4 regions of the Abyssisolibacter sp. ZYX002 genome follow, and region 3 is predicted to be linked to each of the others. Evidence: riboswitches for the same ligand, from Rfam matches in the RefSeq annotation. Region 3 holds a riboswitch; each other region holds the start of a gene.
The links. A riboswitch is a leader RNA that binds a small molecule or an ion and turns the genes downstream of it on or off. The one in region 3 is predicted to bind cobalamin.
Positions count from the first base shown of each region.

Region 1: it holds a riboswitch for cobalamin, as region 3 does, so the genes downstream of both, P3X86_RS11100 (sirohydrochlorin cobaltochelatase) here and P3X86_RS00655 (cobyrinic acid a,c-diamide synthase CobB) in region 3, are expected to answer to the same signal.
Region 2: it holds a riboswitch for cobalamin, as region 3 does, so the genes downstream of both, cobT (nicotinate-nucleotide--dimethylbenzimidazole phosphoribosyltransferase) here and P3X86_RS00655 (cobyrinic acid a,c-diamide synthase CobB) in region 3, are expected to answer to the same signal.
Region 4: it holds a riboswitch for cobalamin, as region 3 does, so the genes downstream of both, P3X86_RS10835 (aspartate-alanine antiporter-like transporter) here and P3X86_RS00655 (cobyrinic acid a,c-diamide synthase CobB) in region 3, are expected to answer to the same signal.

Region 1 covers NZ_JARMXH010000003.1:224,459-226,664, forward strand. The annotation lists gene P3X86_RS11095 (hypothetical protein) at 1-266, shown strand, start outside; gene P3X86_RS11100 (sirohydrochlorin cobaltochelatase) at 373-1,266, opposite strand; cobalamin riboswitch at 1,517-1,697, opposite strand; gene P3X86_RS11105 (hypothetical protein) at 1,732-2,160, opposite strand.
Region 2 covers NZ_JARMXH010000001.1:1,099,853-1,102,058, reverse strand. The annotation lists gene P3X86_RS04990 (serine hydroxymethyltransferase) at 1-1,013, shown strand, start outside; cobalamin riboswitch at 1,025-1,201, shown strand; gene cobT (nicotinate-nucleotide--dimethylbenzimidazole phosphoribosyltransferase) at 1,285-2,206, shown strand, end outside.
Region 3 covers NZ_JARMXH010000001.1:153,535-155,740, reverse strand. The annotation lists gene P3X86_RS00655 (cobyrinic acid a,c-diamide synthase CobB) at 1-1,156, opposite strand, end outside; cobalamin riboswitch at 1,274-1,451, opposite strand; gene P3X86_RS00650 (cold shock domain-containing protein) at 1,545-1,742, opposite strand; gene P3X86_RS00645 (hypothetical protein) at 1,945-2,206, opposite strand, start outside.
Region 4 covers NZ_JARMXH010000003.1:170,980-173,185, forward strand. The annotation lists gene P3X86_RS10825 (L-2-amino-thiazoline-4-carboxylic acid hydrolase) at 1-340, shown strand, start outside; gene P3X86_RS10830 (hypothetical protein) at 499-669, opposite strand; cobalamin riboswitch at 989-1,163, shown strand; gene P3X86_RS10835 (aspartate-alanine antiporter-like transporter) at 1,320-2,206, shown strand, end outside.

The DNA of each region.
Region 1 (2,206 bases), on a different contig from region 3:
GTGTGATATATAATATGGTAGATAATAAAAAACTACAAAAACGGTTTAAAAAAATAAGAGAAATTTATTGGCAAACACATGATATATGTTATCAGATAATAGCGCTTAATATGTGTAGAGACTGGTCAAGTAAACTCTATGATTTACTAGAATGGGGAATGTGTGAGAATGTTATTACGAACCTTAGAGTCATAAAGGAAAATGATGATAAAGTATTTGCATTGATAAAAGAGTGTGTCCAGATATTAGAAAAAGAGTTGGATTAGCAAATAAGGGGTATCTTATAAGATACCCCTTATTGTTGTAAACATGAAAAAAATTCAGTCGTAACTTTCTTTTTTATTATGTCTATACTTTTTGGTGTTTGGCGAATTAATCTTCACGTTTTTCTTTTTTCAAAGACTCTTTTAAATGATTGACGTAAAGTTCTTGTACTGACTCTATTTGACCTAACCCTTTTAATATTGGCTCTACAGCATATCCTTTACTTTCGAGTATACTACGCCAAGAATCATCATCTTTTCCAGCCATATCATTAGTTGCATGGTCGCCAGCAACTAACATTAAAGGCATCAAATAAACTTTTTTATAGCCTTTATTTTTGGTTATTTTTAATATAGTATCTAATGTAGGGAAACCTTCCACAGTTCCTACGTAAACATTTTCATGACCTTTGTATTTGAATGTATAATCAAGACATGCATAAGCTGAATTTGAAAAATGGTGAGTACCATGTCCCATAAAAAACAATGCTTCATTCTCTTTTAAATTGGGCATTTCTGTTGATAGTGCATCAACCAAATTTATATAATCATCAGGAGAAGTTAAAAGTGGATTTCCAAAATTAACTTTTTTAAACTTATCTTTATATTCGCCAACTATTTTTAAAGTATCGTGATATTCAGAGCCATTCATAATATGTAATGGCTGAATTATCACTTCACTATAGCCATTTTTAACTAGTTTGTCTAGTGCTTCTTTTACATTGTCTATTTCTAGATTATCTCTTTTCTTTAGCTTTTTAATTATGAACTCAGAAGTAAAGGCTCTTTTAAGATCATATCCAGGAAAAGCTTTGGCTATCTTATTTTCCGTAGCCTCAATAGTTAATTTTCTAGTTTCATTATGACTTGTACCAAAACTTATTACTAGAACTGCTCTTTTACTGTTCTGCACATTCTTGCTTATAATTTGAGAATTTGTACAACCTATTAAAACAATAAATGATAATAGTATAATAAATATAACTGTTATACATTTTGACATAAAAACACTTCCTTTCAAATTAGTATGTGATAGGAAGTTAAGATATTTGTATTCATCAAGATACAGACTGTAGTAAGAGTTCGAGTTCAAGGCGTGTTAAAATTGAGTAGCGGAGCTTACTTAGAGGTAAAGTGAGCAACAGAAATTTTAACATCACTGGACTTTTGTCTACAGACTAAAACCGCCATAAAAGGCGGTTTCATAGCGTACTAGTTACAACTAATACTCTAACTTCCCACCGAAGTTTGAATATAATAATCTCTAAAAGGCAGGTCTTCCGACTCCTGTTTATTGCTTAATATCGCCTTCCCGAAATATTCAGTGGCATATTGATATTAAACAAACAGTTACGGCAGCGGGGGCTGTGCAAGAATTACACTTGACTTCCCTTTTAATCACATCTAATGTGAACCTTCCGAAATATTATTCAATTGTTTATAGTATAACACCAAAATAAGAACGTGTCTATAACTTATTTAAGGTATTTAAGAACTTCATCAATTCATTGTATGAGTCAATAGGCATTTGAAAGTATTTATTATCTTTATATTTTAATATACCATTATCTAGAATACCCAAATCGGTATTACCGTGGTTCTTAGCATGAAAATATAATTTAGGAACTTCATCTGTTTTGTGCTTAATTTTTTTCCAATCATCTATCTTTAGAAGAGAAACAAACTTTTTGCTGTCGTTAAGATCAAGTGTAACTGACTTATTTGATTGGTCTAAGCTTTGAGATATAACTATAATAGCATTATTTTTATAGATTGACTCTAAGCTATAATATGTTGAGTACATGTGATAGATAAAAATAACTATAATTGATACAAATATAAACGGTAAAGTTCTTAGTATTTTTTTAGTAGATGTTTTGATAAGTATAACCTCCATTCTATAGTGTAATTAGTGTGCTGATAAATTGGAAAAAATAAATTGA
Region 2 (2,206 bases), 950 kb from region 3:
AAATACTTGCAATAGAGAGATTAAAAAAGCTTTTTGGTGCAGACCATGCTAATGTTCAGCCTCATTCAGGATCAAACGCTAATTTTGGAGTTTATTTTTCAGTTCTAAAACCTGGAGATAAAGTTTTAGGTATGAATCTTAGCCATGGAGGACATTTAACACATGGTAGCCCTGTAAATATGTCAGGAGCATACTTTGATTTTGTAGCTTACGGAGTAGATAAAGATACAGAAGTATTAGACTACGAAGAAGTTAGACAACTGGCATTAAAAGAAAAACCAAAATTAATAGTGGCTGGTACAAGTGCATATCCTAGAATAATAGATTTTGCAAAATTCAGAGAGATAGCAGATGAAGTTGGAGCGTACTTAATGGTAGATATGGCACATATAGCTGGTTTAGTCGCAGCAGGATTACATCCTAGCCCAATACCATATGCTGATTTTGTGACAACTACAACTCATAAAACACTAAGAGGACCAAGAGGTGGAGCAATACTATGTAAAGCTGAGTATGCAAAGATGATAGATAAAGCTATATTCCCAGGAATCCAAGGTGGACCACTAATGCATGTTATAGCAGCTAAAGCAGTAAGCTTCAAAGAAGCATTACAGCCAGATTTTGTAGATTATCAAAAGCAAGTAGTAAAGAATGCCAAAGTTTTAGGGGAAGAGCTAGTAAAAAGAGGATTTAAATTAGTATCAAATGGAACAGACAATCATCTAATATTACTTGACTTAAGAAATAAAAATCTTACAGGTAAAGAAGCAGAGAAAAAGCTAGAAGCTGTAAGAGTTACAACAAATAAGAACACCATACCATTTGATCCACAAAGTCCATTTGTAACAAGTGGCCTTAGAATAGGTACACCAGCAGTTACGACTAGAGGGCTTAAAGAAGAGGATATGGTAGAAATAGCTCAGATAATAGATGATACGTTGACAGAAAAGAGAGATTTAAAAGAAATAGAAAAACAAGTATTAAATTTATGTGACAAATATCCGATTTATTAATATAATAATTATAACCAACAAAGTCTATAGGTGCCTTGAAAAAGGAGAATAGGGAATAGAGTGAAAATCTCTAACGGTCCCACCACTGTAAGGTGGAGCGATATAAAAGATATCACTGGATTCAGTCTGGGAAGATTTATAGAGCAATGAAACCAAGTCAGGAGACCTGCCTATAAGGCTATATATTCATGAGTAATGGTAAAGTTCATGGTTTATTTGATGTACTTCAAATAAGCCGTGAACTTTTTTATTTTACAAAAGGAGGATAAAAATGAAACTACTAAATGAAACATTGAAAAAAATCACATCACTAGATGAAGAGGCAATGAGCATAACAAGAGAAAGAATCGACAATCTAATCAAACCAATAGGTAGCATGGGAAAGCTTGAAGACATAGCAGTAAAATTGTCAGGGATAACAGGAGAACTTCATCCCAAAGTAGATAAAAAAGCTATCATAGTATTAGCAGGAGATCACGGTGTGTGTGAAGAAGGAATCGCAAAAAGTGATCAAATAGTTACAGCTATGCAAACCATAAACTTTACTAAAGGACTGACAGGAGTATGTGCAGTAGGTAAACTAGTGGGTGCAGATATCATATCAGTAAATGTAGGAGTTAAGCATGAGATAGACAACAAAGATGTGATAAATAAAGTCATAAGAAGGGGAACAAACAACATAAAAAAAGGCCCTGCAATGAGCAGAGAAGAAGCAATAAGGTCAATAGAGATAGGAATAGAAGTAGCGATAGAACAGATTAAAAAAGGTAAAAACATACTAGCAACTGGAGAGATGGGCATAGGAAACACAACACCAACAACAGCGATACTAAGTGCTATAGCAGGATATACACCAGAGGAAATAACAGGAATAGGAGCAAATTTGCCTGTAGAGAGATTACAAAACAAAATAGATGTTATTAAGACAGCTATAAAAGTAAACAAACCAAACCCAAGTGATGCAATAGATGTATTAGCTAAAGTAGGAGGATTTGAAATAGGAGCAATGGCAGGAGTGATGATAGCTGGTGCAGCATATAAAACACCGGTAGTGATAGATGGTTACATATCCACAATATCAGCAATATTAGCATGTACATTGGAGCCTAAAGTTAAAGAGTATTTACTACCATCACATAAATCACACGAAAAAGGAGCAAAGTATGCTACTCAGTATCTTGGATTAAATCCAA
Region 3 (2,206 bases):
CACTCTCTTCTCCATATATACATTTCTCAGTTAACTCAAGCTCCGCATACCCAAAACGTTGTAGTCTTTTTGTCATATATGAATCTTTATCAAACCATCCAACCATTTTGTATTTGTTTGAGTCGAAATCATATATATTATTACATAGATACATCAACCCTCCACATTCTGCGATATATGGTATGCCTGATGATAATTTTTCTAATATGCTGTTTTTCATGGTCTCATTCTGTTCTAACTCCTTTGCAAACACCTCAGGAAAACCTCCACCAAACATTAATCCATGAATATTGTCTGGTAGCTTCTCATCATGTATTGGGCTAAACGTTACTATCTCTATATCATTTTCTAAGAATAAATCTAAGTTATCATGATAATAAAAATTAAACGCTTCATCTTTTGCTATCGCTACTCTAAGCCCTTTATAACTTTCACATACAGATTTAACATGATTGCTTTTGATTTCAGTCTTGTTATATTCTTTGCCTAACTTAACTAATCCATCTATATCTATGGTCTCTTTTACATGTAGCGCTAACTCTGTTAGTAATCCATCTAATGTTTCATTTTCAAAAGATGGTACTAACCCTAGATGTCTGCTAGATAACTTAATATTCTCAACTTTCTTCATATAGCCCAGTGGCTTTACATCCGTATAGGTTTCTACGGCTTCTTTTAATATATAGTAATGAATATCCGAACTCACATTGTTAAATATTACTCCCTTTATATCAATTTGTGAATCAAAGTCTGCATATCCTTTTACTATAGCAGCTATACTTTGAGATAAACCACCTCCATTCACGACCAATACCACAGGTAATTTGAGTATTTTAGCTATTTTTGCTGTACTCCCTATATCACTTCCTATTTCTGCTCCGTCATATAAACCCATTACTCCTTCTATGACTGCAAAATCACTACCTAATCTATTTTTATTATATAGATATTTTATAACGTCATCTGTTAACATCCATGAATCCAAATTTCTACTCTTTCTGTTCGTTATATATGTATGATACGCAGTATCTATATAATCTGGTCCAACTTTGTATGGCTGAACTATCATCTCCTGGGATAACACTTTCATTATTCCCATTGATATCGTTGTCTTTCCTACCCCACTATTTGTTCCAGCTATAATAACACCTGCCAAATCATCACCACCTTAATAAATATAAAAAAACACACCTAAAAAATAGGTGTGCACATACTCTAAATCTCTATATAAGCATATAAAGCTAAATACCACCTACCTCCCACCGAAGTAGTAATACTAACCAGATAAAAGGCAGGTCTCCTGACTTACAATCATTCTACTCTCTTTCCTTCCCATTTGCACAGTGGATATTAGATTTCGTCATGTTTACAGTAGCGGGGGCTGTAGTGGAATTTCACCACTTTCCCTCTTAGCTCTTCTTATAAAGAGAACCTTTTACTAATATTCAGTTTTAATATAGCTTTATTTTAATACATATCATATTATAAAGTCAAGTTTCGCATTATAATAGGGTGTCTAATTAGACACCCTTAGAATTTCAAAATTATATTACTGTAATATTTTCAGCTTGTGGTCCTTTTGGTCCATCAACTATATCAAAAGAAACTTTTTCGCCTTCTTCTAATGTTTTGAATCCTTCTTTGTTGATTTGTGAGAAATGTGCGAATACATCGTTTCCTTCCTCTGTAGTAATAAATCCAAATCCTTTTTCACTGTTAAACCATTTTACTGTTCCAGTCATATCTTTACCTCCAAAATTTTTATTCTTTAATTCCTATAAAGCATCTATGAATAAAAAATTTGAAGCAAGTTTATTCATACATCACTATTTATTATTGAATCAAAGTTATAATTATAGTATATACTATTTTGGCTTAATTACAAGCATTATTTTGCATTTTCATAAAAAATATGAAAATTTTATTTCTATTTATTATATCATTCTACTTATCAGGCTCCAATACAAAAGATGTTGCAAAATACCTACTTTGATAAGGGAATTCAGGTGGAGGCTCAACGCTACAAACAAATTGATTACTAAACCATCTTGCTTCTTCGGTAGAAGTTCCATTTAAATAATCTCTCCACCCTTGAATTGGACCTCCTGGTACTATTCTGTATTTTTCTATAAATTGATAAAGCGCTGCCCTTTGTGGTTTTTGTTGTGCTTGGAAATTAACCGTATCTGTCACTGTAATTTGCGTA
Region 4 (2,206 bases), on a different contig from region 3:
CGCAAAACCTGAGGATTTTGTTGCGTGCGGTGAAGGTGATTTTTTAGTATCTTTTAAAGAATATTATATAGCTCTTCAAGATGCTATGAAGGAGGTAGGTTTAGAAGAATATGAGGTTGGTATAGATACAAAAGATTGCTTCCAAATGAATGTAACCTATTGCGTGTACCATGAGGTAGCTAAGGCATTAGGGAACTCAATAAATTGCTATTATTCAACTTGCTATGGCGATGAAGTTTTCTTTCCTAAACTATGTGAGCAAGTTAATTTTGAATTTAAGAGAGAGGGAACATTAGCTACAGGTAAAACCTGCTGTGATATGAAATTTACTCGTAAGTAAAATTGGTGGGGTCAAGATTGAAAAGTTGACTTATTAAGTTATAATATACGGATACATTTATTATTTAGAATTTTAAAAAATTGTTTTCTATTAAAAACTATAAATTTATAATGTAAGCCATCTTTCAAATTTATTATTACTGCGGGGAATACAAGTAATCAACGACAACGCCTAATATATTTTATATCAGAATATAGTATTTTAATGTTTCTGTAGTTGTCAGATAAGACAAGATTTTGAGTTTTATAAACTAAAAATTCATTACTTAGTAATATCATGCCTCCATGTGCCCCTATATGGCATAAACTTGCAACAAATTGCTTCTTCATGTTGTACCTCCATTTAACAATACAAGTGTAATATTTTGTACATGGGTATTAATATTATTATAACAGAAATAGATATAAACCTTTAACCTAAAAGTATATCATAAAGTAAAATGAGATAGTATAGACATGTTCTAGAGCCAAGACACATTTATTATTTTTTAGTGAAAAACGGTTTTATCACTACAATAAAATATAATCAACCACAAGGGCTCACAAAGGATATGCTATATTACAATAATAAAATAAGAATCAGAAAAGAAACTAATAATTCATTGACAAGAATGAGCTTCAATGGTACACTCATAATATATTTAAAAACTGAATAATAAAGGCTATTGGTGCAATAATATTGTTAAAAGGGAAGTTGGTTAAATTCCAACACGGTCCCGCCACTGTAAGAGCTTAGTATATTCATTATCCACTGTAATTTGTTATGGGAAGGAGAATATACGTATTGCTTGAGTCAGGAGACCTGCCAATAGTAACAATGCTATTTATTGACTCACGAGGATGAGGAGGTGTTATATAACATAGAGGAATTTATAGATTCCTTCCATATGTTTGTAGTGCCCTTTCTTATGAAAGGGCTTTATTAATTGTGAAAATAACTAGCTAATTATGGCTAGTTTTTTGTTTAAGGAGATGAGACTTTGGTAAAGCAATTAGTACAGAATCCTTTATTGATGATTGCAGTTTGTATTGTTTTAGGGCAAATCATAGGGACAATAAGAATAAGACATATCAAACTTGGTAATTCTGCGATACTGTTTTTGGGTTTGTTAATAAGTTATTTATTAACAAAGTATTTAAAAGTAGATATTAGTATAGAAAAAACAGTATTTGAACTAAGTTTGATTGGATTTATAAGTTCAGTAGGGCTTATAGCATCTAAAAATTTAGCAAAGATACTAAAACAGTATGGTATTAAATTCTTAATATTAGCTTTTATTATAACATTTACAGGAGCAGCTACAACACTAATATTTATAAGTTTATTTTATAGCCAAAAAGCAAGTATAGTAGGTACGTATATAGGGGCACTAACTAGCTCACCTGGCTTAGCTACAGCATTAGAAATAGCCAAAGGAATGTATACTGACCAAAGTGCAAATGTAGGATTAGGATATTCGATAGCTTATATACCAGGAGTGTTGCTCGTAATACTATTTACTCAATTAGTAGGAAAGAAAAATAAAGCAATTGTTAGTGAAGAAATAGTTGAAGTATCTGATGAAATTCAAAAGCCTTTTGATTTAGTAAGCTTTATAGTAGTGATAATTGTAGGAACTTTACTAAGTTTGATTGAAATAAAATTAACTAAAACTACGACGCTTTCATTGGGTATGACAGGAGGAGTATTGATAAGCGCTCTAGTGCTTGGTAGTTTGAGAAAAATAGGAAAGTTATCTTTTGATTTTAACGTTACGCATCTTAGTATAATCAGAGATATATCTCTAAATATGTTTCTAGCAATTGTTGGACTAAATTATGGATATGAAGCTATAAATGCATTAAGTCAATATGGAATAACATTATT